DNA from 3 places in the Bifidobacterium sp. UTCIF-39 genome. Region 2 is predicted to be linked to each of the others. Evidence: riboswitches for the same ligand, from Rfam matches in the RefSeq annotation. Region 2 holds a riboswitch; each other region holds the start of a gene.
What was found. A riboswitch is a leader RNA that binds a small molecule or an ion and turns the genes downstream of it on or off. The one in region 2 is predicted to bind thiamine pyrophosphate.
Positions count from the first base shown of each region.

Region 1 (10,358 bases), on a different contig from region 2:
GCACAAGGGCGTGGGCGGCGATGTCGCCCGTGTCAATCTCGTCTCGAACTCTGTTTGGCAGTTCGTCGACTTTCTGCTCAACGGCACCGTGTTCGTGCTGCTCGGCATCCAATTGCCGCTGGCCATGCGCACGATCGTGGAGGACAATCGCGTCAACCTGTGGGTGGTTCTGGGGCTGGTCGTGTTGCTGACCATCATGACGCTGATCCTGCGATTCATCTGGTGCGCATGCACGTTGCGCATCGCCAAGGACACCACCACCGGACTGCGCAGGAAAATGACACGTCAGCGTTGGCACTCCGCGGTGGTGATGACCTTTGGCGGCCCCCGTGGCGCGATATCGCTCGCCATGGCGTACTCGCTGCCATATTCCATCGATTCCGGTGCCAGCGTGCCGGTGCGAGACATCATCATATTCATCGTTTCCGGATACATCATCATCTCGATTCTGATGGCCAACATCATGCTGCCGCTGCTGTCTCCCAAGCCGGCCGACTCGTCCCGTGAGGAATGGGCCAAGCGCGACATCGACATGCTGCGACGTACGATCGCGAAGATCGTCGACGTCGATACCCCGGAGACCCATGCCGCCACCACGCAGGTGCTCAGGGGATACAACGATCGAATTCGTCGTGTGGAGACGAATCTGCCGACCTCGACCCTTGAGGATGCGAACAAACTGCGTATCCAGACGCTGGAATGGGAACGCGACTGGCTGCAGGACATGCTGGCGTCACGTAAAAGCGTGGTGCATCCGGATCAGGAAACCAAGACCCAGATCCAGGGGGCAAAGTATCTGCTTGATCATGTGGAGAGCTCGCTGTCCCGGCTTGAATCGGATAACCCCTATCCTGGTGGTTTGCGTTTCCGCTTGGCGCGTCTGCGTCGGCGTTTCATGCCAAGCGTTCGGCGAACGTGGGCGATGATCGCCCAGTACACGCCTGCGATTGAGGCGGAGCGTACCGCGTCGATTCGCAAGGTGCAGGTGCCGCTGTACAACCATGTCATCGATCGTCTGGATGATGTGCTGCTCGACAAACGCTATACCGCGGTGGAAGTGGTGACTGACCTGCTCGTCGAATACCGCAGGGGACTCAATCAGATCGAGGGCAAGGGTATACCGATCAATGGTTCCACGGCGGAGCCCGCAGGATTGAAGGCCGTGCGCGCCAATGCCCTGCGTATGGAACTGGATACCATCCGCGAGATGCTGGAGCACGGCGAGATTACCCGGTCCGACGCCAGGATCATGCGTATGAACGTCCACCTGATCATGGCCGAGACCGCAATCTGACGTGTTCCGCGCGGGGTGCCTACGTCGCTTGCGGTGGGCGTGGCAGAGAATGGTTTGAGGCCCTATATGGGCATTCTCTGCCACGCGGTTTGGCACGCAATGCGCAATCTGGACTTTTCCGCGTTCTCTGCCACGGATTTCCATGGATTATGCCGCCAGATTTGCCGCATGAGCGGCTTACGGTCGCTGATATTGCGCTGATTGACATGCTGATCGTGGCAGGGAATGCGAAATAGTGATGTGATGGCGTTCTGTGCCGCGGCCGCGTGGCACCGAACGCCGTATTGCGTGGATTTGGGCTTCTCTGCCACGATTTCTTGGCAGGGAAGCCCAAAAACGCTTGTATTTGTATTCCCTACCACACGGTGTGGCAGAGAATACAGAATCATGGTGTTTGCTCGTTCTCTGCCAAGCGACAGAGAATCGAAAATAGTATTTCTCATTTGGTGCCGTGGCATGCCGCACCAAATACGACGAAGGCCTGCTGACATCGGAGTGATGCCAGCAGGCCTTCGTTTTCCTGCACTATCGTTCTGCCGGATTCACTGCAAACTCAGCACTGACAGCACTGACGCCGAATCCGACAAACCCGATCAGATGTGGTAGTAGAGCTCGTACTCGAGCGGGGTCGGGGCCAGACGAGCCTGATCGATTTCACCGCGCTTGAGGTCGATCCAGGTCTCGATGAGATCTTCGGTGAACACGTCGCCGGCGGAGAGGAAGTCGTGATCCTCTTCCAGGGCGTCCATGGCTTCAGCGAGGGAGCTCGGGACCTGCTTGATGCCGGCGTGCTCTTCCGGCGGCAGCTCGTAGAGGTCCTTGTCGACCGGCTCCGGGGGCTCGATGTGGTTCAGGATGCCATCGAGACCGGCCATGAGCTGGGCGGAGAAGGCGAGGAACGGGTTGCAGGACGGATCCGGAGCGCGGAACTCGATGCGCTTCGAAGCCGGGGAGGTACCAGCCAGCGGAATACGGATGGCGGCGGAGCGGTTACGGGCGGAGTACACCAGGTTGACAGGAGCCTCGAAGCCCGGGACCAGACGGTGGTAGGAGTTCAGCGACGGGTTGGTGAAGGCAAGCACGGAGGAGGAGTGCTTGATCAGACCGCCGATGTACCAGCGGGCGAGGTCGGAAAGTCCGCCGTAGCCCTTCTCGTCGTAGAACAGCGGCTTGCCGTCCCTCCACAGGGACTGGTGGCAGTGCATGCCGGTGCCGTTGTCGCCGGCGATCGGCTTCGGCATGAAGGTCACGGACTTGCCGTTGAGGGCGGCAACCTCGTGGACCACGTACTTGTACTTCATCAGGTCATCACCCGCGTGCTGCAGGGTGTTGAAGCGGTAGTTGATCTCCTGCTGGCCAGCGCCGCCGACCTCGTGGTGGGAGCGCTCGAGCTGCAGACCGACCTGCTGCAGGGTGGCGACCATGTCATCGCGCAGATCCTGGTAGTGGTCGATCGGCGGAACCGGGAAGTAACCGCGCTTGACACGGTTCTTGAAACCGATGTTCGGGGTGCCGTCCTCTTCGGTGTCAACGCCGGAGTTCCACGGAGCCTCGATGGAGTCCACTTCGTAGAAGGAGCGCTGCATGGTGTTCTCGAAGCGCACCTTGTCGAAGATGAAGAACTCGGCCTCAGGAGCGAAGGAGGCGGTGTCGGCGACGCCGGTGGACTTCAGGTAGGCTTCGGCCTTGGCCGCGACCTGACGCGGGTCGCGCGAGTACGGCTCGTCGGTCAGCGGGTCGACGATGGAGAACGCGACGTTCAGGGTCTTGTGCTTGCGGAACGGGTCGACGTAAGCCGTGGTCACATCCGGGATCAGCTTCATATCGGATTCGTTGATGGCCTGGAAGCCCTGAACCGAAGAGCCATCGAACGGCATGCCATCGGTGAATGCATTGTCGGTGAACTCGCTGGCCGGCACGGTGAAATGCTGCTGGACGCCGATGAGGTCGGTGAAGCGGACGGAGACATACTCGATGCCTTCCTTGTTGATCAGCGCTTCGACTTCCTCAGGGGTGTGGGCGAAAATCTTATTCTCTGCCACAGTCGCTCCTTTATCAATGAGAACTTACGTAAGTTGAAGATACTCTTCGATATTTCCCCTAGGGGGCCGCTGAGTTACGAGAATGTTTCGTGAAGCGAAACCTGCGGCTCGGAAGACGCATGGTTATGCGGAGTCGACGGTGACCTGATACGAGAAAGGCCGGGTCACCATATGAGATGGTGGCCCGGCCTTCGTCATGCCGTGATGTCCGTTCCTCCCGCTGTCTGACGAGGATGCCGACGAACGGAACGAACGAATGCTGCTGACTGGTCTTTACTTGCCGCGCATGGCCCTGCGGCTGACGTGCATCTTGGTGGGGTCGATGCCCTTCGGCACGCCCATGGTGTTCTTGGACTGCAGGGTGCGCAGACGACCGTTGAGCTCGTCGAGTTCGTACTTGGTGAGCTTCACCTTCTGGCGCATCACGGTCTTCTGCAGCTTGCTCAGCGGCACCTGCTTCTCGCCGTCGCCCACGGACAGCTTGATGATCGGGATGTCGGATCCGCGGGTGATGCGCTTGATCTTGGCCTCCTCGTGGCTCATGGCCTTCATCACACGACCGTAGTCGCCTTCACCCACCAGATATACGCCGGTGCGGCCGGTGCCACGCCAGATGGCGTCCTTGGTGCGCGGGTCGATCCAGATCGGTTCCTGCGGGAAGGAGAAGCCGGCCTTGGTGATGCCATTGAGGATGGCTCCGGTGGCACCCGGCTTGCCTTCCATCTGGCGGTAGCCCACCTTGTCGGCGCGGCGGGTGAGGATCATCGTGCCGAACAGCAGGCCCACCATGACGCCCAGAATCATGGTGAAGATCCACGTGATCCAGTGCACGTGGAGGATGGCGCATGCGGCCGCCGCCACGATGATCGGCAGGATGATGCCTCCTGCGATCAGGAACGGCAGCTGCTTGTCGTCCGCGTAGGTGAACTTGTAGATCTGAATGATCTGGCTGATCGTGCCCTGCTTCTTTGCCTTCTTCTCGGTCTTCTCGTTGTCTGCCATGATGTCCTTTGACTGTTCCTTGACCTGACGACGGCACACGTTTTCGGTCTGTCGTCTTTGGGTTTGCTGGAAAATAGTGTACTTGACTTTCTGCCAAGTGGTCTGCTGCGGGATGAAACGCCGTGTCCAGATAAGGCTCAGACGCGGGTTTCAACCGTGGATTCGGAGTCGTCCTTGGGGCGTCTACCGCATATGCAGCGGCCTGCCGTCGGCCTTGAGCAGTGCCTCGCCCAGCGCTTCGGAGAACGTGGGATGCGGGTGGATCAGTCGTGCGACCGTGCTCAACGGCAGTTTGCCGCCGACGATCTGCTCCGCCTCGGACGCGATTTCGGAGACCTCCGGGCCCACCATGTGGATGCCGGCCACCACGCGATCGCCGCTTGCGGTATCGACCGCGCTGACCACGGTGATCGATCCGTTTTCGCCGATCATCATGGTGCGGGAATTGCCCATCATCGGATAGATCGTCTCCGTTACCTCGGTATAGCCGTCCCGCGCCTGGGCCTCGGCCTTGGTCAGGCCAACGGATGCGGCCTCGGGGGAGGAGAAGACGATGCTCGGAACGGTGGCCTCGTCAACCGGGGCGGGATCGAGTCCGGCGATGGCCTCGGCCACGGTGATGCCCTGTTCGAAGGCGCGGTGGGCGAGCTGGTGACCGGCGGTGATATCGCCCACCGCCCAGATGCCATGTACCGTGGTGCGTCCCATATCATCGGTATGAACGAATCCGGCATCGTCAAGCGTGATACCGGTTCCGGCGAACCAGTCGGCATCGGTGTTGGGCGTGCGGCCAATGGCTGCGAGCACGATTTCCGCCGCCGCTACTCCCTGCTCCGTGGTACGGCCGACGGTGCGGGTGTATCGCACGGTCGCGCCAAGATTCACGCCGGTCTCGATCTCATCGACGTTGGTGTTGGTGATCACGGTGATGCCGTGACGTTTGAGTTCACGGGTCAGGGTGGCGCTTACCCGGCGGTCCCAGTGAGACAGCACGCCTCCCCGACGAACCAGCAGGGTGACCTGCGTTCCGGCGGCGTTCCACAGACTCGCGAATTCAAGCGCAATGGCACCCGCCCCGATGATGACCGCGGAACTGGGGAACGTGTCGAGCGTCAGCGCTTCATCGGAGCTGAGCACGGTCTGCGAGAACGGAGTCGTCGGTAGGGGGCGGGGGCGGGATCCCGTGGCCACGACGACATGACGGGTGGTGATGCTGCGCATCGATCCGTCCTGCTGCGTCACGAACACGGTGTGCATGCCGTCGGCGTCCGTCGGTTCGGGCTGAATGCTGGCCGTGCCCTGAATCGTGGTGATTCCCCGGAAGCGCAGCAGGCCGGCGAGCCCCTCGGTCATGGTCCGTACACTCTGGTCCCGGTAGTCGGCCAACCGACCGAAGTCCACGTCCTCCACTCGTATGGTGATGCCGTACCGTTCGGCGGCGCGTGCCTGTTCCACGGCTCTGGCTGCGGTGATCAGCGCCTTGGTGGGGATGCATCCACGGTTCAGACAGGTGCCTCCGGGACGTTCGTCGCGTTCGATCAACGCCACGGACAGTCCCAGTTCGGCCGCCCGCAGTGCGGTGGAGTATCCTCCAGGTCCGGCTCCTACGACGACGACATCGAATTCGGTTGCCAAGGTCACGTCAGCTCCTTTGTGTCGGTGAACCGCGCATGCACGCATTGATGATTGCTGATTCATTGGTGATTAGTGATGCGGTACAGAAAAACCACGTCGTATCCAGCATAGAATCTGGACGACGACGTGGCTGTTCGTAACGGGCGGGTTTCGCTCGCGGCTCAGATCAGGTTCAGACCAATTGAGTCTCATTCCTGATCGGTTCGGTCGGTTCGGTCAGTTCGGCCACTGGCCGCGCTTCTGCGTGCGCGGGCGGGGAAGACGCCAACGGCGCATCTGCATGGCGCGGGACCATGCGTAGCTGCCCGAGCGGGTGCCCTTGGCGACGGACTTCTCACCGTACTTGGCGATGAGCTTCTTCTTCAGTCCGCGCCACATGACGGCGATGTCGATGATCGCGACGATGAAGTATGCGTACATGATGACCATCAGCCACAGCGTCAGCTGCGGGTACATCGAGGTGACGAAGATCGAGCAGAACAGCATGATGATGACGAAGGGCATCATGAACTCCGCCAGATTCCAACGGGCGTCCACATAGTCGCGGATGTAGATGCGGTAGTCGATACGCTCCGACTTGGGCATGTGGTTGAGATCGCCGGTCTTCATGGCATCGTATTCGGCGTCCTGCTTCGCGCGCATCTTCTGCCGGGCGGCCCTGTTGCTCGCCTTGCGGTCCTTGGGGACCAGCGGGCGGATCTTGGCGGCCTGCGCATCCTTCATCTTCGGAGTGGGACGATTCTTCTTGCCGTTGCTCTGCGGCGTCTCTTCCGGCGTCTGTTCGGCCTTTTCCTTGTCTTCAGAACGTTTGAAAGGGTTCCATGTCATACGAGCAGGTTACGGTGACGCCTAGACTCATAGGGTTTATACAGCCACATGACACCAATCGCCAAGGAGGATGATTATATGGCACAGGTCGGTTTCGACGAGCTGCGCTCCCGCGTGGATCAGGACTGGCAGCGGGTCGTTGACGTGCTATCCCGGAAGATCGCACTGGGATCCGTGTCGGCGCTGGGCATCACCGCCGATCATATGAAGCGTTCCGCCGAATTCGTGGCCGAGGTGCTGCGTGAGGAGGGCGTGGACGCTCGCGTGGTCCAGTCGCGCAACCCGGATGGCACGCCCGGTGCGTGGGAGGTCGTCGGTTCGCGCATCGTGGATCCCCAGGCGCCCACTGTACTGCTGTATGCCCATCATGACGTGCAGCCGGTTCCCGATCCCAAGGAGTGGGACACCGATCCGTTCGTCGCCACCGCCAAGGACGACGGTCGTCTGTACGGCCGTGGCGCGGCCGACGATGGCGGCGGCATCGCCATCCACTCCGGCGCGCTGCACGCCCTTGGAGACGATCTGGGTGTGAACGTGAAGGTGTTCATCGAAGGCGAGGAGGAGATGGGGTCGCCCAGCTTCATCCCGTTCATCGAAGAGCATGCCGCCGAGTTCGAATCCGACGTGATCATCGTGGCCGATTCCGGCAACTGGTCCGCCGAGATCCCCAGTCTGACCACCTCCCTGCGCGGCAACACCTGCGTGGACGTGACCGTGCGCGTGCTCGGCCACCCCGTGCATTCCGGCCAGTTCGGCGGTCCGATCCTCGACGCGAACACGCTCGCATCCATGCTCATCGCGTCCATGTATGACAAGGACGGCAACCTCGTGGTGCCCGGCCTGCTCGCCGAGGAGCCGATCGGCGGACTCCAGCGCGATCTTGACGAGGAGTCCCTGCGCGCCGACGCCGCTGTGGTGCCCGGCTATCGTCTCGCCGGCACTGATTCGATCGCCTCCCGTCTGTGGACCAAGCCCAGCGTGACCGTGATCGGCTTCGATGCGCATCCCGTGGACGGCTCGTTCAACGTGATCGCCGACTCCGCTCGCTTCCGCCTGTCCATGCGCACCTCGCCCAACCAGGAGCCCGAGGAGGCGCAGCGCGCGCTCGCCGAGTTCCTGAAGGCAAACGCCCCGTTTGGCGCCGAAGTGACCGTCGAGTCGCTGGAGAACGGCAAGGGCTGGGCCATGGACCCCAACTGCACCGCCGTCAAGGACGCCGAGGAGGCGCTGGCCGAGGCGTTCGGCGTGGAGCCCGCGAACAAGGGCGAAGGCGGATCCATCCCGTTCATCCCCGAACTGCAGCGTATCTTCCCCCAGGCGCAGGTGCTGGTCACCGGCCCCGAGGACCCGAAGGCCAACGCGCACAGCCCCAACGAGTCCATCGACCTGCCGAGTCTGAAGAAGAACATCCTCGCCGAGGCGCTGATTCTCGGCAAGCTCGCCCGGTAACCCAAAATTACGTGCGGTCGTTCCGCCAATCATGGTGAACTACGTAGATCTACGGAACCGTTCATCGACGATTCCCATGATTTCGCGGAATTGACCATTGCACTTTGTAAGGCCCCCGTGTAGTATCAGCTTCGGACACGGGGGCTTTCGCATATCCCACAGAATGCGAAGGCTGAGAGGAAGCACTGCTTCGACCGTATGAACGTATACCGGGTAATGCCGGCGCACGGATGTCTCTCGTTTTCCCGTGCCTTGTGGCGGAACGCAACCGGCGTTCCCCATGGAGAGGAAAGGCACAACTCACATGTCTGAAACCATCGCCAAGACGAATCTGCGCTGGCGCGTAGTCGATATAGTCGTCGCATCCATCATCGCGGTCGCATCCGGTGTGATCTTCGCCGGCTGGGATCTGATCTACAAGATCCCGACCACCGCCCTTGACGCCGTGCTCCCTGGCTTCAACGGTCTGGTCTGCGCCTTCTGGCTGTTCGCCGGTCCGCTGGCCGCCATCATCGTGCGCAAGCCCGGCGCGGCCATCTACGCCGAACTGATCGCGGCCTGCATCGAATACATCATCGGCGCCGGCGGCGTATTCGGCATCAGCGGCTCGATCATCATCGGTCTGGTCCAAGGCGTGTTCGCCGAGATCATCTTCATCGTGGTGCGCTACCGCGTGTGGAACCCGCTGACCGCCACCCTTTCCGGTCTGCTGTCCGGTTTCGGCAACTACCTGTTCGAGTTCTCCCCGTTCGGCAGCCGCGTGGGCATCGGCTTCTTTAGCACCTACGGTCTGTCCTATCTGGTGACCACGCTGATCTCCGGTGCCGTGATCGCCGGCCTGCTCATGTGGTTCGTGCAGCGTGCCATCGCCGCCACCGGCGTGCTCGACCGTTTCGAGTCCGGCAGGGCCAAGGCGCTGGTCTGATCGGTGAACGATTCCGTATTCCAGAAGGCGGCCCCGGTCGGCGTTGAGGCGCGCGACTGGGGCTGGCGTCATTCCACCCGCAAGGACTTCGCGCTGCGTCATGTGAATCTGACGATCCGTCCCGGCGAGCGCGTGCTGCTGCTGGGCGCGTCGGGTGCCGGCAAGAGCACGTTCATGGCCGCCATGGCCGGCGTGCTGGGCAGTGACGACGAGGGTGTGCGCGAGGGTACGCTCAGCGTCGGGGGAGTGGACGCCAACGACGCGCGCGGTATGGCCGGATTGGTGTTGCAGGATCCGGATGCGCAGATCATCCTTGAACGTGCGGGCGACGATGTGGCCTTCGCCTGTGAGAATCTTGGCGTCCCCAAGGACGAGACGTGGAAGCGGGTCCGGGCGTCGCTCGACATCGTGGGACTTGAATCGCTTGAGCTCACGCATTCCACGCGGCACCTGTCCGGTGGTCAGCGTCAGCGTCTGGCATTGGCCGGCGTACTGGCCATGCGTCCCGGTTTGCTGTTGCTCGATGAGCCCACCGCGAATCTCGATCCACCGGGCGTGCGTGAGGTTCATGATGCGGTGAGGCATGTCGTGGAGTCCACTGGTCAGACCATGGTCGTGGTCGAACATCATATCGACGTCTGGCTTGATCTGGTCGACCGCGTGATCGTGCTCGGTGCCGCGGGCGACAGCCATGAAGGCGGTGTGCTGGCCGACGGTACGCCCGATGAGGTGTTCTCCACCATGGGTGATGTTCTCGCCGATGGCGGCTCATGGGTGCCGGGGCGTGCGATTCCGAGTTTCCCGCCCACGGATGACGATGATGACACCGCCGACACCGCCACCACTGACGATGTTGAGAACGAGCGCATCGTGCTGTCCACCCGGGATCTGTCGTTCGGACGTAACGGCGTGCCGCTGGGCGAACATGTGAATCTTGACTTTGAACGCGGTCGCATCTACGCGCTGATGGGCCCCAACGGCGCCGGCAAGTCCACGCTCGCACTCACGCTGGCGGGACTGCTCGAACCTGTGGCCGGTCAGGTGCTTATCGCATCCGATCTGGCTCCTAAACCGAACTCGCGCGAACCATTCCATTGGAAGAGCCGTGAATTGCTCGGCCGCATCGGCATGGTGTTCCAGGAGCCGGAGCATCAGTTCGCCGCCAACACCGTGCGCGACGAGG
Region 1 covers NZ_JEOG01000021.1:40,460-50,817, reverse strand. Annotated here, with positions in the region: gene EP30_RS08780 (sodium:proton antiporter) at 1-1,294, shown strand, start outside; gene glnA (type I glutamate--ammonia ligase) at 1,888-3,336, opposite strand; gene EP30_RS08770 (DUF4191 domain-containing protein) at 3,610-4,338, opposite strand; gene lpdA (dihydrolipoyl dehydrogenase) at 4,522-5,973, opposite strand; gene EP30_RS08760 (DUF3043 domain-containing protein) at 6,190-6,801, opposite strand; gene EP30_RS08755 (dipeptidase) at 6,880-8,250, shown strand; TPP riboswitch at 8,378-8,499, shown strand; gene EP30_RS08750 (ECF transporter S component) at 8,555-9,175, shown strand; gene EP30_RS08745 (ABC transporter ATP-binding protein) at 9,179-10,358, shown strand, end outside.
Region 1: it holds a riboswitch for thiamine pyrophosphate, as region 2 does, so the genes downstream of both, EP30_RS08750 (ECF transporter S component) here and thiS (sulfur carrier protein ThiS) in region 2, are expected to answer to the same signal.

Region 2 (9,314 bases):
GGCAAATCGTGCATGAATACGGACGGGATGTACTGGAAAACGAGCGGATGAGCATCGAAAAGCACTGCTATCAGCATGGGGCCGTAACCACGTTCGAGCATTCGGTTCGTGTGGCTTGTCTTGCCGTGTACTTCGCCGACCGCCTGCATCTGTGGCGGCGTGTGGATCTGCGCTCGCTGGTCCGTGCCGCGCTGCTGCACGACTACTTCCTGTACGACTGGCATTACGACGGGGATGGATCGCACAAGCTCCACGGGTTCACCCATCCCCGTCGCGCGCTGATGAACGCGTTGCAGGATTTTAAACTCAACGAGGTGGAACGGAACTCCATCCTGCGTCACATGTTCCCGCTCACGCCGATACCGCCCAAGTACATCGAGGGCTATCTGGTCACCATGGCGGACAAGATCAGCGCCACCCGTGAGACGTTCTCCCTGGCAAGATTCTCCAGACCGCAGCTTGCCCCGGTGCCGGAACGTCTGGCCCTGACCGCCGGCGTCGATCCCGCATCCGTTCGTTCCGCATCCGTTTCTCATGAACAAGATTCGCGGGGGGAGGCCGAGTTGCAGGAGGGGACTCGGTGAATCAGATCGTGACTGCGAACGCGGGAACGGCTGGCATCATCCTGTATCTGGAGTGTCTGTTCTTCTGGGCGGTGTGCTATAGCTTCCTCGGTTGGGTGTACGAGACGATACTCGTCTCTGTGCAGGAACGGCGGTTCGTGAACCGCGGATTCCTCAACGGACCGCTCTGCCCGATCTATGGGACCGGCGCGGTGGTCGCCATCGTGGTACTCACCCCGCTCAAGGACACGCCGATGTCGTTGGTGACCATGTTCCTGCTGGGTGCGGTGGGCGCATCGGTACTCGAATACGTGACGTCATGGGTGATGGAGAAGGCGTTCCATGCACGATGGTGGGATTACTCGCACTTCAGATTCAATATCAACGGACGTATCTGCCTGATCGGCGCGATCATATTCGGCGTATTCGGCGTACTGATCGTGGATGTGGCCCAGCCGTGGGTGGAACAATGGACCGCGATGATCCCGCTGCCGCTATTCCATACGATCATCGCGGTGCTGATGGTGACGATCCTCGTGGACTTCCTGATCACCGTGATCGGCCTCAGCGGCTTCGCCCGGCGTCTGGCCGAATTCTCCCAGATATTGGAACGCAGCCGCGACATCATCCGCGAACGACTGGGCGATTATGCGCTCGACCCGATCGAGGCGTTGCAACGATACAGTGACGCCGCCGCGGGACGACTGCAGTCGTACAAGGGAGCCGCCGCGGACCGGATGCGTGATCTTGCCGACAACCTTCCCGATCTGCCGGGACTGGTCACGCGCGTGCAGGGGATCAGCCGGCTGTACGACACGCTTACCAATGCGCTCAACGCGCAGCAGAAACGTATGATCCGCTCGTTCCCCCGCATGACATCCGTTGACTATGGCGAGACGATCAAGCAGCTGCGTGAGATGCTGAATCGCAACGATCGCAAACATGATGATCGCGATCGTTGCGACAACGATCGGTGATACAGCCGCACAGAACGACTATCAGTGCATCAGTGCAAATATCCCGTGGTGGGACTGGACGGCACAGCCTGTCCTTCGGTCACCTTGCCAAGACCGGCCAGATAGGCGGCACGTCCGGCGGCGATCGCATCCTTGAACGCGCGGGCCATGAGCGGAATGTTGCCGGCGCTCGCCACGGCGGTATAGGCCATCACGGCATCGGCACCCATCTCCATCGCATCGCAGGCCTGGCTCGGACGTCCGATGCCCGCGTCGATGATCACCGGCACGTTCGCATTGTCGATGATGATGCGAATGAAGTCACGCATACGCAGACCCATGTTCGAACCGATCAGCGAACCCAGCGGCATCACCGCGGCGGCACCGGCTTCCTCCAGCTGACGGGCTGCGATCGGATCCGGGAACATGTACGGCATGACCACGAATCCCTCCTTTGCCAGCATCTCCGTGGCACGGATCGTCTCGGCGTTATCGGGCAGCAGATACTTGGTCTCATGCTCGATCTCCACCTTCACGAAATCCGTGTGGCACACCTCGCGGGCCAGTCGGGCGATGCGCACAGCCTCCTCCGCATTACGGGCGCCCGACGTGTTCGGCAGCAGGGTGATGCCCTCGGGAATGTAATCGAGCACGCTGTTTTCCGTGGTCTGTGCACGACGAAGCGCCATCGTGACGATCTGCGTGCCGGCATGCTCCACCGTGGCCTTGATCAGATTGAGATCATACCGGCCGGATCCCAGAATGAAGCGGGACTCGAACTCATGGCCGCCAAGATTCAGCGGCTTGTCGACCACTTCGGGCATAGGGGCTGCAGTGCCTACCGGATTCGTGACCGCGGGCTGCGGCGGCAGGGGAGTGGCGGCTACGGATTCCTCAGTGACGGGATTGGGGATCATGATTGGCTCCTTGATTGATGACGGAGATTGATAACGGAATGAAATGATGCTGAACGTGATGTCCGGTGTTCGACGCGCGCGAACTCAGCCGCCTTGAACGAACTGAACGATCTCCATGACCGACTGATCAGTGAGCATGACATCGTCACGCTTCTCCCGCGGCACGATGGCACCGTCGAGCTCCACGGCCACTCGTTCGGCACGGTAACCGTGCGACTCCAGATAGTCGGCGACGCTGACCGGCGTATCCAGCGTGACCTGTTCTCCATTGACCTGCATGAGTTCCTCCAAACTCGGCGAATATGAAAAAAGGGCGCACGAAACCAAGCCGTACCCTGCGTGGTGCGCCCGTTCATGAACCCGTCATGCCATATTCGATTATCGTCGTGGATACGGAATCGTTGGAATGAATAGCAAAGCAACTCCATAATCCACCATGGATGATGCGGAGTGATGATCATGCACTGCGTTGCGCAATCGATGACGATTCCTTACGGCGGCATGACCCGCATCAAGTCCACGGTCGAAGCGAAGCTTCCTCTCAGCCCAACGGCTCCCGTTCGTACACCAATCACCCTACCTGCTCGTGCAGACGCCGGCGCGCCGAACACGGTAAGGTGGGAATACGGTTCCCGAATCAGGGAACACCGATCGAAGGGAATATCATGATCGTCACCACTACCCCCACCGTCGAGGGCTACACCATCACCGGCTATTACGGCATTGTGTTCGGCGAGGTCATTTCCGGTGTGAACATCCTCAAGGATCTCGGAGCTGGCCTGCGCAACGTGTTCGGCGGCCGCAGCCAGGGTTATGAGAACGAGCTGGTCAACGCGCGCGAGGAGGCGCTCGCCGAAATGCAGCAGCGCGCCTCCGCGCTCGGCGCCCATGCCGTGGTGGGCGTGGACATCGATTACGAGGTGCTTGGCCAGGGCGACATGCTCATGGTCACCGCATCGGGAACCGCGGTCCAGCTCGCCGCCAAGGCCTGAACGACGCGGGATGGCCGCTGTGTTTCCGTGCCGTCGGCCGAGGACTCCGTCCAGCCGTGAATTCAAGATGTTGAACGATTGAGCACACGGGCGCAAGGAGAACGACTTCATGGAACCGCAGCAGACGCAGACGACCACGGCGAAACCGCGCATCACGCTTTCCGACGATCAGATCGACCGGTACGCGCGGCATCTGATCCTCAAGGGCGTGGGCGTGCGTGGACAGAAGCGTCTGCTCGCGGCGAAGGTGCTGATCGTCGGAGCCGGCGGTCTGGGATCCCCTGTCGTCCTGTATCTGGCGGCGGCCGGCGTGGGCACACTCGGCATCGTGGATGACGACGTGGTGGACGTCAGCAATCTGCAGCGTCAGATCATCCACGACTCCGACAGGGTCGGCATGTCCAAGGCGGAATCCGCGAAGGAAAGCATCGTCAGACTGAACCCGGACGTGACGGTGAACGTGCATCGGACCATGTTCGACGCCGGCAACGCCGCCGAACTGATCGCCGACTACGACGTGGTGGTGGACGCCACCGATAACTTCGCTGCCAAGTTTCTGATCAATGACGCCTGCGTGCTCGCCGGGAAACCGTTCGTGCACGGCGGCGTGGTGCAATTCGCCGGGCAGGTCATGGACTACGTTCCCGGGCAGGGGCCGTGCTATCGGTGCATCTTCCGCGATATGCCGGCGGCCGGTGAAGTACCGACCTGTAAGGAGGCCGGCGTTCTGGGAGCCGCCGTGGGCGTGATCGGCAGTCTGCAGGCCGTCGAGGTGGTGAAGATGATCACAGGGACGGGGGATCTGCTTACCGGGCGGATGTTGACCGTCGACATGCTCACCATGAGGATTCGCGCGGTGCCGTTGCCGGAACGGGAACCTGACTGCCCGGTCTGCGGCGATCATCCGACGATCACATCGCTCGATCCGGACCGGTATGTGCAACCGGCCTGTGCGATCTGAGTGATCTGACCGTGCGATCTACCGGCGCGACGAATCGTCTACGATGGCGCTCACTGCCCACCAGTCACCGGCCATCAGTCACCAACTATCAGCCACATTCATCATTCATCACGTACTTATCCATCAACCAATGTGATCGCAGGGGGAAACGAAACCGATGATCGGAAACGACATGTTCGACGAGGACGAGATACGGCAGATCTCTCCGGAGGAGTTCGCCGCATTGGACTACTCCACGGTTACGCTATTGGACCTGCGTGAACCGCATGAGGTGGAGGCTCACGGCATTGACGGCGCGATCAACGCCCCGTTCGACCCGTTGGCCCGTGTGCTGCGTACCGTTCCCAAGGACAAGCCGGTCATCGTGTACTGCAGCGAGGGAAGCTGGAGCGAGGAAGTGGCGCAGTTGCTGGCGGACCGCGGCTACGACGCGGTGAACCTCACCGGAGGCTTCCAGGCGTACGAGCGGTATCTCGCCCAGCGCGGATAGCCGCCGTATAGCCGGAGCGGCGCGAATTCGCTCAGGCGGGGCCGACTCGCACTGTCGCGATGTCCTGAGAGACTGTAGTGTTGCTGGACCCAGCAATATTCAACACGATTGAGGAGTGACAGGGAACACATGTCTCAGGTCAGAAGCTACAAGGAAGCGGGGTTCGATTCTCTTCTCGAAGAGCTCGAATGGCGCGGTCTGGTCAATCAATCCACTGACAAAGAGCAGCTCGCCGCGGCTCTGGACGGCGATCCCATCACCTATTATTGCGGCTTCGACCCCACAGCCGCCTCGTTGCACATCGGCAACCTCGTACAGCTGATCAACATGCGTCATCTGCAGGAGGCCGGCCATCATCCCATCGCGCTGGTCGGCGGCGCCACCGGTCTGATCGGCGATCCCCGCCAGTCCGGCGAACGCACGCTCAACCCCAAGGAAATCGTTGCCGGATGGGCCGACCGTCTCAAGGCGCAGATCGGCCGTTTTCTGAAGACGGACGGCGACAATCCCGTGCGGTTCGTCAGCAACTACGACTGGACCGCCGAGATGAGCGTGATCGACTTCCTGCGTGATGTGGGCAAGAACTTCCGTCTGGGCACCATGCTCGCCAAGGACACCGTGGCCCGTCGCCTGAACTCCGAGGAGGGCATTTCCTTTACCGAGTTCAGCTACCAGGTATTGCAGGGCAATGACTTCCTGCACCTGTTCGACGAATACGGCTGCACGCTGGAGCTGGGCGGCTCAGACCAGTGGGGCAACCTCACCTCCGGACTCGATCTGATCCGCAAGGTGCGCGGCGAGAGCGTGAACGTATTCACCAGCCCGATCATCACCGACGCGCAGGGCAAGAAGTTCGGCAAGTCCGAGGGCAATGCGGTGTGGCTGGACGCCACCATGCTCAGCCCGTACAAGTTCTACCAGTTCTGGTTCAACCGCCCCGACGTGGAGATGGAAAGCCTGCTCAAGGCGTTCACCTTCCTGCCGAAGGACGAGATCGAACGTCTGGTGGAGGAGAGCCGTACGAATCCTGGCGCTCGCGAGGCCCAGCGCACGTTGGCATGGGAGGTCACGAGCTTCGTGCATGGCGAGCAGGCCACGCAGGAGGCCATCGATGCGGCGGCCGCGCTGTTCGGTCGCGGCGGTGATCTGACCGCGCTTGACGAGGGCACGCTTGAGGCCGCTCTGGAGGGTCTGAAGGTGGACGGTGCGTTCCCGCAGGCCAGTGCCGGCGAGCGCATCATCGACGTGGCTGCGGCGGCCGGACTGTTCAAGTCCGCGTCTGAGGCCCGTCGTGCGATCAAGTCCGGCGGACTGTACCTCAATAACGCACGTGTGGAAGATCAGGAACAGACATTGACCGACGGTGATTTCCTGCAGGATCGTTTCGCCCTGCTTCGCCGCGGTAAGAAGGCATTGGCAGCAGTGGAGGAGACTCGATGAGCGAAGAACGTAATCATTCCGCGGGACGCGGAGGACATTCCGGCGGCTACGGCAAGGGTCGTGGCAACGGCGGCTACGGCAACCGTGGCGGCAAGTCGTTCGGTGGCGGTCGCGGCCGTGATGATCGTCGTGGTGGCTATGGCAACCGTGGCGGCAACGGCGGTGGCCGTCGTTTCCAGCGTGACGGCGAGTTCCGTCGCTACAACGACGATCATGGCGATCGTCGCGAGAGCCGTGACGGCGAGGATTCCCGCGGCGGCTACAAGGGTGGTTACAAGAAGAGCTACGGCCAGTCCGGCCGCGGCAACGGCGGTTTCCGTCGTGATGGTGAGCGTCGTTTCGATCGTCGTGACGGTGAACGCCGCTTCGATCGTCGTGATGATCGTCGTGATGGCGGCCGTCGCGATTTCCACCATGATGACCGTCGCTTCGATCGTCGCGATCACGATGGTGAGCGTGGCGATCGTCGATTCGAGGGCCGCCGTGAATTCCGTCGTGATGATCGCAGGGATGACCGTCGCGATGGCGAACGCAAGAACTTCCGTCGTGATGGTGAGCGTCGTTTCGATCGTCGTGATGGTGAGCGTCGCTTTGACCGTCGTGATGATCGTCGCGACTTCCACCGTGATGATCGCAACGGCGGTTTCCGTGGTGATCGCGATCGCCGTGATGATCGCAGGGATGACCGTCGTGATTTCCGTCGTGACGGCGACCGTCGCGATTTCCACCGTGATGATCGCAAGCCTCGTCGTTCGTTCGACGACAAGCCTCGCAATCCTCGCTACGCCAAGGATGATGAGCGTGAGTTCAAGGGCGGCGAGCGTCACGATCGAGGCAGTCAGTACGACCGTGACGGCAAGGGTTCTCACTCCTTCTATCAGGGTGGCCGTCGTAACTCCGACGGTACCGTGTCGTATCCGTCGCAGAATCCGTACACGGCTCGCCGTCCCAACGAGCCCAAGATGCCGAAGGGCCTGGAATGGTACATGCTGTCGCCGGACGAGCGCGAGCGTCTGCGTGGTCTGAGCAAGGAGCATGCCGAGAACATCGGCCTGCATATGCTGGCTGCATACACGCTTGAGGAAAGCGACCCGGAGTGGGCGCTCGAGCACGCGAAGTGGATCGCCCATCAGGCATCGCGCATCGACATGACCCGTGAGACGCTGGCTCTGGTGGCCTACCGTCAGGGCGACTACAAGCTCGCCCTACGCGAGTTCCGCACCGCATACCGTATGAACGGCTATGTGGATTACCTGCCGTTCATGGCCGACTGCGAGCGCGGTCTGGATAATCCGAAGAAGGCCATCGAACTGGCCATGTCGGATGACGCCAAGATGCTGCGTGGCGAATCCAAGGCCGAGATGTTCCTTGTGGTGGCCGGCGCATACGCCGATCTGGGGAACTGGGACAAGGCCATCGATATGGTGCATACCATCGGTCGGTCCAAGGGCATCTCCGGTGAATACCGCATGCGTGCGGTGCAGGCCGAGCAGTATTTCCTCGAGCAGGCCGGTCGTGCCGAGGACGCCGCCAAGCTTGATGATTTTGTGGGCCGTCTTGAGGACGAGTACGCGGATGCCGAGGATAACGGCGACGAGATCATCGACAATGATCTTGAGGACATCGATGACGAGCTGCTCGAAGGTCTGGGCATCGACCCGACGGCGTTCGACGATGAGGATGAGGAATCCGACGACGAGGACAACGGCGAGAACGGTGAGGAATCCGAGGATTCGGATGCCGATTCCGACGCTGTCTCCGATGAGGATGACGTGACTTCCGATGAGGTCGACGTGGTGTCCTCCACCGTCAATGAACTCGACGAGCATGACACTGACGACGACAACCCGCGCAACGCCGATGACGAGGAGACTCTCCCCGCCAAGGAAACGCAGCAGGGTGCCGACGCCGATGCCGACCCCTCCGATCCGGACGCCGTTGACGGTACGGAAGACGAGGAGACCGACGACGGCGATGAGCATGCCTCGGAATCCGAATCCGGCGACGAACAGGCTGAATAACGGCAGTCATATCACGGCAGTCACGAGGGGAACGGCATGACGCAGTACATCAAGGGCACGGACATTTCGATCAGCGAGCGGTATCGACTGGCGCTGCTGGATCTCGATGGCGTGGTCTACCGGGGCAAGAACCCGGTGGAGTATGCTTCGGAATCCATCCGACAGGCACAGTCGGCGGGCATGCTCATGGAGTACACGACGAACAATTCGTCGCGATTCCAGGCCGTGGTCGCCGAGCAGCTGCGCGGGTTCGGTCTGGACGTCGAACCGTGGCAGGTCATCACCTCCTCGGTGGTGGCCGCCCGTATGGTGGCGCATCATGTGCCGGCGGGTGCCAAGGTGCTGGCCGTTGGCGCGCCGCATTTGCGTGAGGAGGTGACCCGCGCCGGGCTGACGCTGGTCGACCGCGTGGAGGATGAACCGGCGGCCGTGATCCAGGGATGGTACCCGGAGATCACGTGGAACGAGCTGGCATCCGCCGCGTTCGCCGCCCAGCGTGGAGCCCTGTATCTGGTAACCAACCGTGATCTGACCATTCCCCGCGAGCTCGGCATCGCGCCGGGCTGCGGGTCGCTGGTCAACGCGGTGATCGAAGCGGTGGGCCATCAGCCGGCGGGATCGGCGGGCAAGCCGGAATCCGCCATGTATGACGAGGCCCGTCAGCTGGTGGCCGATTCCCTCGCCGAAACGTCCGGGGAGCGCGTTGAGCCGGTTGCCAAGGATCAGTGCCTTGCCATCGGCGACCGTCTGGACACGGATATCGAGGCAGGAAACCGTGGCGGCTATGATTCGCTGGTGGTGCTCACGGGCGTGTCCAAGCCGAACGAGATCGTGCTTGCCGATCCGGTGCTGCGTCCCACGTTCATCGCCAAGGATCTGCGAGGCCTGAACGAGCCGCATCCGCAGGTGTTGCAGCAGGATGATGGTTTCTGGGTGTGCCGTGATGCCGTGGCCCATGTCGTGGACGGTGTCCT
Region 2 covers NZ_JEOG01000002.1:236,983-246,296, reverse strand. Annotated here, with positions in the region: gene EP30_RS02005 (HD domain-containing protein) at 1-584, shown strand, start outside; gene EP30_RS02000 (putative ABC transporter permease) at 620-1,540, shown strand; gene EP30_RS01995 (thiazole synthase) at 1,570-2,436, opposite strand; gene thiS (sulfur carrier protein ThiS) at 2,521-2,715, opposite strand; TPP riboswitch at 2,907-3,006, opposite strand; gene EP30_RS01985 (putative heavy metal-binding protein) at 3,099-3,428, shown strand; gene EP30_RS01980 (HesA/MoeB/ThiF family protein) at 3,580-4,389, shown strand; gene EP30_RS01975 (rhodanese-like domain-containing protein) at 4,547-4,879, shown strand; gene tyrS (tyrosine--tRNA ligase) at 5,009-6,319, shown strand; gene EP30_RS11050 (lipopolysaccharide assembly protein LapB) at 6,316-8,340, shown strand; gene EP30_RS01960 (HAD-IIA family hydrolase) at 8,377-9,314, shown strand, end outside.

Region 3 (10,358 bases), on a different contig from region 2:
CAGGATCGCAACGATTTCGTCTACGGCGCGTCCGGCATGACCGCACCCGGCAGCGTGCAGGAACGGGAGAGCAAGCGTATCGACGACGCATTCGGCAAATCGGAGACATGGGTCGTCATGGTTCCCGAAGGCCGGTGGGCCGACGAGCAGAAGACCGTCGATGCCATCGAACGGCTGGATCACGTCACCGGCGTGACCTCATACATCACCGAGGCCGGGCGCGCGCTCCCTACCGCAATCGTGCCCGAATCCACGGCGGATCAGGTGCTGTCGCATGGCTGGTCGCGCATCGTGATCACATTGGACGTCGAATCGGAAAGCGACACCGCCTACGACATGGTCGAGACGATGCGACGGACGGTTGGCGCATATTATGGCGACGATTACCGTCTGGTCGGCAACACGGTCAGCATCTACGATCTGCGCGATACCGTGCGCCAGGACACGCCGATCGTGCGGATATTCTCCATCGGCTCCATCGCCCTGGTGCTGATGATCATGTTCCGCAGCATCTCGATTCCCATCGTGATCCTCCTGGCCATCGAAGTGGCCATCTGGATGAACCTGTCCGTGCCGTATCTGACGGGCGGCAGCCTCAACTACATCGGCTACCTCGTCATCGACGCCGTGCAATTGGGCGCCGCCGTGGACTATGCGATCATCTACGCACGCGAATACTTCGACCGACGACGAACCATGAACGCGAAGGATGCCGCACGATCGGCGATCCACCATTCCGCCGTGACGATCCTGACCTCCGCCACGATCCTCATCTGTGCCGGAATATCGGTGAACCTCATCGCCACCAACGGCGTGATCTCCGAACTCGGCACGCTCATCGGTCGCGGTGCGTTCCTCTCCATGCTCATGATGTTCGTGTTCCTGCCATGGCTGCTGCGCGTCACCGACCCACTGATCCAGCGCACCACCATGTTTCGCATCCCCTCGCGGAAATAATCGCGCGGACCTGATCACGAATCATCCATACAACCCATTCAAACTCACCTATCTGTAGTCCAGTTGTCAAAGACCCAACTAAGGAGTTTTCCCATGATGCACATGTCATCCGGCGGTTCGCTGCGATCCATCGTCGCCGCATCATCCGCCATCGCCGTGCTGACCGCATCCATCTTCGGCATCGGCGTCGCCTCGGCCGGGGAACCGTCCGCGACGGCGGCATCCGCCACGCGCACCGTAGCCGACGCCTCCGCGATCGGAGAGCCGTCATCCGGCAAGAAAAACGAGGTCGTCTATGTCAAAACCGCGGCCGACGGTGCCGCACAGGGCATCTACGTCGTCAACGTGTTCGATGCGAACGCCGCAACCGACATCGACGATCCATCCGACTACACGAACGTCACCAACCTGACGACGGACCAGAAACTCCGACAGCAGGACGGTCACGTATCACTGACCACCACCGCCGACCAGCCGTTCTACTACCAGGGGGACATGGCTGCAGACACCCCCCTGCCATGGACCATCGCGATCACCTATACGCTCGACGGCACGACCATCGACCCCGATGACCTTGCGGGCAGGAACGGCGACCTCGACATCACGCTCGCCATCAACGCCAACGACGATGACACCGTCAAGGACTTCTCCGAAAGCTACGTGCTGCAGGCGCAGGGTACGTTCCCGCAAAACGCCTATGACATCACCGACTCCGACGCCACGTTGGCGACATCCGGCAGCAACACCGTGGTCTCGGCCATGGTGCTGCCCGGGGAATCCCAGACATTCCACATCCACGGCACCGCCAAGGACTTCCAATACTCCGGATGGCAGATCGCCGGCATGAACCTCGACCTCGCCATCGACCTGAGCTCGCAGGACACCTCGAAACTCACCGAACAGACCAGCAAGCTTGAAGACGCCACCACCCAGCTCGCCGACGGTTCATCGCAGCTCGCCGATGGGAACGCGACCTTGGCATCCGGCGCGAACACGCTCGATCAGGGCCTCGCCGCGCTGCACAATGGCGCGAGCAGTGTGAACACCGGAGCCTCGCAATTGGCGGACGGAACCGGCTCGCTCGCCGCCGGTGCACAGGGTGTCCAACAGGGTGCCACGTCACTCGCCCAAGGCACACAGACGCTGGCCTCCGGTTCGCAACAGCTCGCCAACGGCGTCAACGCACTCACCACCGGTGTCGGCGCTGTCTCCGCGGCAGTGCCACAGCTGACCTCAGGCGCGAACACGCTCGCCCACCAGCTTGGCGAATCCAGCAACGACCCCTCACAGCCGACGCTGAAGGACGGCTGGCAGAACCTCCACAGCGGCATCGGTGCACTCAGCACTGGAAGCAGCCAGTACCAGACAACACTGAAACAAAGCCAGCAGACCGCAGAAACCGCCGCGCAGCAGGCGGCGCAGCAGGCCGCTGCCGCCCAGCAGCAAATGCAGACCGCACTGCAGGCCTACGTCGTCGATCCGCAGAACGCCGACAAGCAGGCGGCGCTTAATCAGGCCATCGAAGCGTTCGCCAAAGCCAACCAAACGGCCGGCGCCTACACCGGTAGCGCCCAGGCGCTCAAGCAGGCATCCGACGGATACGCCCAGCTCGGCGATGGCATCGACTCGCTCAACACCGGTGCCGCAACACTGAACAACCAATTCGACGCCACGCAATCCTCCACCGTCGCCGGCGGTGCCGCACAGCTCGCCAACGGCATGAATCAGGTCGCACAGGGACTGAACGCCATGCCATCCGACTCGCTGGACGCACTGAACACCGCAGCCAAGCAGGTCGCGGACGGATCCGCCGCAGTCAATGCGGGCGCATCCGAACTCGCCTCAGGCTCCGGAACCCTTGCAACGGGAGCGTCCACGCTCCATTCCGGCGCGTCAACACTCGCACAGGGGACAAGCGAACTGGCCGACGGAACGCAAAACGCCAAGTCAGGTGCCAGTCAACTGGCCGAAGGAGCGCAGACGGCGGCCTCCGGCACCCGAACCCTCGCCGAAGGGAATGCGGCGCTCGCCGAATCCGTCAACGGCATCGACCGCAAGGTGCTCGACGAACTGCAGAAGACCATTGACGACAAACTCGGTACCGGTTTCACGCCGCATTCGTTCGTCGCGCCCGACAATACCAACGTGGATCGCGTGCAGTTCACCTACGTGGTGTCCGGCGTTGACAAGCCCGAAACGGACGACAATGCGAACGGCTCCGCCGCTGCTAAGGATGCCGTCAGTACCGCCGATGACAAGGCGTCCCAGGAAGGCATCATCGCCCGGGTCAAGGCATTGTTCGGTCTGTGATCCACGGTCGCCGTCATGTAATGACGGCGGGTGCTACCACAAACCATTACGACACGCCAGATCAATATGGGGAATCGCGGTATGCAGTGCTAGCGTGAATCATGTCCACACGGGTGCCCAAATGCGAGGGCTGAGATCGGAAAGCGTCCGAGACCGTAGAACCTGGTCGGGTAATGCCGCCGTAGGAAGTTAGGAAAGTTCATGCAGAATCCTGCACAATCACAACGGTTCCCCTACGTTTCGATGCGTGACGGTTTCGATCTGTCGGCATCGCTCGTCGTCGGACCGCAGGACATTGCCAATGGCGTCATCACCGATGTGGTGGACGACGCGCTGCGTGGCGGAGTGACGTTCATCCGCGTTTCCGCACGCCACGTCACCGCCCGTGATCTCGCCGGTCTGGCCCAGGATGTGGCCCAGATCATCGAGGACAACGACAAGTCGGACTCCGTCGCCCTGGTGCTCGACGGTCGTGCCGACGTCGTCTGGCAGTGCCGCAACAAGGGCATCAAGGTCGACGGTGTCCATCTGGGACCGAACGATGTGGAACCGCGCGAGGCACGTGAACTGCTCGGCGATGACGCCATCATCGGCCTGTCCGCCGAGATCGAGGGTCTGGTGCCGATCCTCAACGAGATCCCGGAGGGATGCATCGACTACATCGCGGCCACCCCGTTCCACATGGCCACCCCCGAGCTCGAGGCCGCATCGGCCGCCGACGAGCACGGTACCCTGCTCACCGTGGATCGTGTGAACACCATGGCCACGGCCTGCGTGTACCCGGTGGCGGTCGTCGGGGGAGTGACCGTCGACGACATCGCCACGCTGGCCGGGACCAAGGCCGCCGGATGGTTCGTCACCAAGGCGATCACCGAGGCGTCGGATCCGCAGGCCGCGGCCCAGGCCATGGTGGATGCATGGAAGTCGGTGCGTGGCGACGCCCGTCACGGTTACGCCAAGCGTGCCGAGAAGCCTGCCGCCGAACCCTCGGCCGAACCCGCCGCCGAGAAAAAGTTCACCAACGCCAAGGATGCCAAGGCCGCCGCCAAGCTTGCCAAGCAGCAGCGCGTCGACATCGCCGCCCGTGACTCCAAGCAGCGTGACAAGGCGCACATCCGCAAGACCAAGACCGTGCATTTCGAAAACCAGCACGGCACCTACGATCTGGAAGTGCCGTACACCGAGATCAAGCTGTCCGACACCCCCGGAGTCGGACCGAACCCGCCGTTCATCGACTACAGCACCGAAGGCCCCAAGTGCGATCCGAAGGAGGGTCTGCAGCCTCTTCGCCTCGCATGGATCAAGGACCGTGGCGATGTCGAGGAGTACGAGGGGCGTCGTCGCAACCTCGCCGATGACGGCAAGCGCGCCATGAAGCGCGGCAAGGCCACCAAGGAATGGCGAGGCCGTCGTCACAACCCGATGAAGGCCAAAGACCATCCGGTGACCCAGATGTGGTACGCCCGCCATGGCATCATCACCCCCGAAATGAAGTTCGTCGCCGAGCGCGAGAACTGCGATGTGGAGCTCGTGCGTTCGGAGCTGGCATCCGGTCACGCCGTCATGCCGTGCAACATCAACCACCCCGAGGCTGAGCCGATGATCATCGGCGAGAAGTTCCTCACCAAGCTCAACGCCAACATGGGCAACTCCGCGGTTACCAGCTCCATCGATGAGGAGGTGGAGAAGCTCACGTGGGCCACCAAGTGGGGTGCCGACACCGTGATGGACCTGTCCACCGGCAACGACATTCACACCACGCGCGAATGGATCCTGCGCAACTCCCCGGTTCCGATCGGCACCGTGCCGATGTATCAGGCCCTCGAGAAGGTGGAGGACGACGCCTCCAAGCTCAGTTGGGAGCTGTTCCGCGACACTGTGATCGAGCAGTGCGAGCAGGGCGTGGACTACATGACCATCCACGCGGGCGTGCTGCTGCGCTTCGTGCCGCTTACCGCCAACCGCGTGACCGGCATCGTCTCTCGTGGCGGTTCGATCATGGCCGAGTGGTGCCTGCAGCACCATCAGGAAAGCTTCCTGTACACGCACTTCGACGAACTGTGCGACATCTTCGCCAAGTACGACGTGGCGTTCTCATTGGGTGACGGTCTGCGTCCGGGTTCGCTGGCCGATGCCAACGATGCCGCCCAGCTGGCCGAGCTCATGACTCTGGGTGAGCTCACCCAGCGCGCCTGGGCCAAGGACGTGCAGGTGATGATCGAGGGCCCGGGCCACATTCCGTTCGACACCGTGCGCATGAACATCGAACTGGAGAAGGCGGTATGCTCCGGCGCTCCGTTCTACACGCTCGGACCGCTTACCACCGATACGGCACCCGGCTACGATCACATCACCTCCGCCATCGGCGGTGTGGAGATCGCCCGCTACGGCACGGCCATGCTGTGCTACGTCACGCCGAAGGAACACCTCGGTCTGCCGAACAAGGACGATGTGAAGCAGGGTGTGATCGCCTACAAGATCGCCTGCCACGCGGCCGACATCGCCAAGCATCATCCGCACGCCCAGGACCGCGATCTCGCGATCTCCAAGGCGCGTTTCGAATTCCGTTGGCTCGACCAGTTTAACCTTGCCTACGATCCGGACACCGCCATCGCCTTCCATGACGAGACGCTGCCCGCCGAGCCGGCCAAGATGGCGCACTTCTGCTCCATGTGCGGACCGAAGTTCTGCTCCATGGCCATCAGCCAGAACATCCGCAAGAAGTTCGGCAACGCGGCGCAGCAGGAGCAGCTGGTGCAGGACACCATCTCCGGCAAGGTGCCGGCCGTCGATGTGGCCGCTCAGGCGGTCGCCGACAGCGGCGTGCGGTCCGGTGCCGCCATGAGCGCCGAGGACATCGCCGCGGGCATGGACCAGATGAGCGAGAAGTTCCGCGCCCAGGGCGGCAAGCTCTACGCCAAGGCCAGTGAGTGATTCGATGAGCTGGTGATTCGGCGATCTGATGATTCGCACGATCCGGTTGATGATGATCTGACGTGGTCATCGTTATCGACCGGATCGTGCATATTCGTGCGCACGGATTCGTGTGCGTTCAGCCTCGATGCCGGCGCAGCTCCGGACGGCGTTCAACCCGTTCGAACGCGGTCATGAGATCATCCGACCGGATCGCACTGCGATTATCCTTGGCCGCGACCAGCGCCGCCTCGGTCCATATGGCGCACACCTCGGCACCGCTCCAGCCCTCGGTGCGGGCGGCGATATCGGCCAGTGGCAGTTCCCCTTCGGTTCGGAGCGCGCGCTCCTGCACGCGCAGAATCCCCAGCCGGTCATGCTCACTTGGCATCGGGAACGGAATTTGCCAATCGAACCGTCCCGGACGCAGCAGCGCCGGGTCGACGTCCTCGATGCGGTTGGTCGCCGCGACCACCACCACATTGCCCTTGGATGCGAATCCGTCCATCAACGTCAGCAGTTGCGCCACCAGACGCTTGCCCACGCCGTTCGTGTCGGCGTCGCGGGACCCGGCGATGGAGTCGATCTCATCGAAGAAGATAATGGCCCGCCGATCGCTTTGCGCGGCGGCGAAGATCATGCGCAGCGTCTCCTCGCTGTCTCCCACGTATTTGCTGACGATGGTCGGTCCGGAGACGAGGTAAAACTGCGCGTCGGCCACATTGGCGATGATTCTCGCCAGATGGGTCTTGCCGGTTCCCGGTGCCCCGGTGAAGATCACGCCCTTGATCGGTTTCGCGCCGATCGCACGCATCTGCGCGCTGTTGCCCAACTGGGTTTCGATCAGCTCCTTGGCGCGGACGATGACCTGCTCGTATCCGCCGAACGATGCGAAAGTCAGTGACGGATCATCACTTGGGGTGATCCGGTACTGCTTGATGTCGTCGTCATGGTCGCTTTCGCCGGGTCTGATCGCCGTGGGCCACAGCACCCGTTCGATGCCGAACAGATCGGTGAACTCCACGGTGTTGCCCGGCATGATGGACTGCGGATAATCGCCCTCTAGGATCTCCAGCCCATCGGAGGTCTCCAGTATGACGCAGTCGTCAAGCGCACGTCGGACCACGCCGACGCGGGATTTCAGCGGCCAGGCCGATTCCGGCGCCTTCACGTAGAAATCTGTGCCCACCAGCATCACGTCGCCGATGTCGAGCACCTCCTGATGAGGAAAGGTCAGTTGCGTGGCGTGGCCGTTCGGCATCACGCCGTAGTAGTGCACGCGCCCCTCGTCGTATCCCGTGATCCTCACCAGCACGCCGTCCTGCCGCATTGCGCCGTCGCCCATCATGCTCCCCTCGATCGGATATCGAATACCACACATCATACGGTTCATGCGATCCGTCGTCGTTGCGAGGTTTGCAAGGCAAATGCGATGAAAACGGGCAGTATTCATGAGGCATGGCGTAGCGCAGGCATGTCCATGAGTACCATGGTGCTCGGTAATGCTTCTTTTTCAGATAGAGGGTATGGCAATATGCCGAAGATGTTCGGAACCGATGGTGTTCGTGGATTGGCGAACCGTGATCTGACCGCTCAGTTGGCGCTTGATCTTGGCGATGCAGCCGTGCGAGTGCTGGGCGATGACCAAAGCGAAGGACGCCGACGTGCGTTGGTGGGCCGCGATACGCGTGTCTCTGGCGATTTCCTCGCCGCCGCGCTGTCGGCAGGCATGAGCGCCGGCGGATTCGATGTCATCGACGCGGGCATCATCCCCACGCCTGGCGTGGCCTATCTCACGTCCGTGCTGAACGTTGAGATGGGTGCCGTGATCTCCGCGTCGCACAATCCCATGCCCGACAACGGCATCAAGTTCTTCGCCCGCGGCGGCTTCAAGCTGCCCGACGCCAAGGAGGACGAGATCGAGGCGGTGCTCGGCAAGGACTGGGATCGCCCCACCGGTGCCGGCGTGGGCCGCATCTCGCACGATACGGAAACCGCCACCAAGCTGTACATCGACCATCTGGTCTCCTCCATCGCGCCGCTGAACGACGACAAGACGCAGACCAAGCCGCTGAAGGGTCTGAAGATCGTGGCCGACTGCGCCAACGGCGCCACCTCCGTCGTGGCCCCGACGGCTCTGCGTCGCGCGGGTGCCGACGTGATCGTCATCAATGCGTCCCCGGACGGCTACAACATCAACAAGCACGCCGGCAGCACGCATCCCGAGCAGCTGCAGGCCATGGTCAAGGCGTCCGACGCGGTGATGGGTGTGGCGTTCGACGGTGACGCCGACCGTTGCCTCGCCGTGGACGAGGATGGCAACATGGTCAACGGCGATCAGATCATGGGCATTCTGGCCCGTGCCAAGAAGCGTGAGGGCAAGCTCAACCACGACACGCTCGTCGTGACCGTGATGAGCAACCTCGGCCTCAAGCTGGCGCTCAAGGACATGGGCATCAAGACCGTGCAGACCAGCGTGGGTGATCGCTATGTGCTCGAGGAAATGCTCAAGGGCAACTATTCGCTGGGCGGCGAGCAGTCCGGCCACGTGATCAACCGTGAGTTCGCGACCACGGGCGACGGCACGCTTACCGCGCTGACGCTGTGCAACGAGGTCGTCAAGTCCGGCAAGAGCCTCAAGGAACTGGCCGCCGACTTCCCGCAGCTGCCGCAGCAGCTTGTCAACGTGCCGAACGTCGACAAGCTGGCCGCCAACACGAACGCCAAGGTGCAGGCCGCCGTGGAGCGCGAATCGAAGCTGCTCGGCGACACCGGCCGCGTGCTGCTGCGCCCGTCCGGCACCGAGCCGCTGGTCCGTGTGATGGCCGAGGCCGCCACTCAGGAGCAGGCCGACGAGGTGTGCGCGCGTCTGGCCCAGGTCGTGGCCGACGAACTCGCCCTGTAACACCTTCATCGGGTCCGATTCCGCGCGTGTCGCGCGTATGCTCGCGCCTCTCGCCGTCGGTTGCGACGGTGCGGGGCGCGAGCCGTTCAACGGCCTGTGCACTTACCGCCTCGCTGATTCGAATCATCGACTCAGCGAGGCAGGGTACTGACTCAGCAAGGTACTGACCCAGCAAGGTACTGACTCAAAGGAGAATCGTTATGTTTGGAAAGAACACCAAGATCGACATGGGCCTCAATCGCGATGTGGAACTCATGCTCAAGGACGCCAAGGCCAACGATGGTCTGCTGCCCATCGTGCAGGCGGGAGAGCCCGTGCTGCGTCAGCAGACCGCGCGCTATACCGGTCAGCTGACGAAGAACACGCTGAAGAAGCTCATCGAGACCATGCGTCACACCATGATCGAGGCTCCCGGCGTCGGCCTCGCCGCCACACAGATCGGGCTGGGGCTCGCCCTCGCCGTGGTGGAGGACCATGTGCGCGACGACGAGGACGATCCCCGCGAGGTGGCTGAATTCCCATTCCATGCGATCATCAACCCCGTGTACACGCCGGTGGGGGAGAAGACGGCCAGCTTCTATGAGGGCTGCCTGAGCTTTGACGGATATCAGGCGGTGCGACGTCGTTGGCTCGACATCACCGCCGAGTGGGACGACGAGAACGGCCAGCACCACAAGGAGCAGCTGCACGGCTGGCCGGCACGCATTTTCCAGCATGAGACCGATCATCTCAGTGGCGAACTGTACATCGACAAGGCCGAGATCCGCAGCCTGACCACCTACGACAACCTTGAGGACTACTGGTGCGAGGATCCGGTGCCCACCGACGCCGCCCGCGAGCTCGGCTTCGAGTTGTGATTCGATGCGTGTTGTCGACGACGTGACCGGGGCATGACCGGCATCGTCATCGGCAACACGCATCTTTTTCCCGACGTTCCCGACGATGCGATGACCCGGATACTCGGCGTGTCGCAAAGTCGTGCCTTGTGATATAGTCAATATTTGTGTGTGCCATTAACGCGGCATATGTTAGGGCTGCGTTCGAGTGGGACATCCCGGATTCCACGGAAACGAACCGGTAACGGCGAGTTGAGGATGAAGGGCCATCGGGCCGGTGGACTGTGGCTGATACGACTTTCCGATTCATGGAACGTGTCTTCATGCCGCGGCGTGGCGGCTCCACAGAAGAACAGTAATCCATGTGAATCGGAGAACTTAAGTTGCCTACGATTGAACAGCTCGTCCGTAAGGGACGTCAGCCGAAGCCCAAGAAG
Region 3 covers NZ_JEOG01000006.1:134,079-144,436, reverse strand. Annotated here, with positions in the region: gene EP30_RS04210 (RND family transporter) at 1-957, shown strand, start outside; gene EP30_RS04205 (hypothetical protein) at 1,051-3,267, shown strand; TPP riboswitch at 3,367-3,473, shown strand; gene thiC (phosphomethylpyrimidine synthase ThiC) at 3,469-6,201, shown strand; gene EP30_RS04195 (26S protease regulatory subunit) at 6,320-7,528, opposite strand; gene glmM (phosphoglucosamine mutase) at 7,715-9,085, shown strand; gene EP30_RS04185 (peptide deformylase) at 9,286-9,942, shown strand; gene rpsL (30S ribosomal protein S12) at 10,305-10,358, shown strand, end outside.
Region 3: it holds a riboswitch for thiamine pyrophosphate, as region 2 does, so the genes downstream of both, thiC (phosphomethylpyrimidine synthase ThiC) here and thiS (sulfur carrier protein ThiS) in region 2, are expected to answer to the same signal.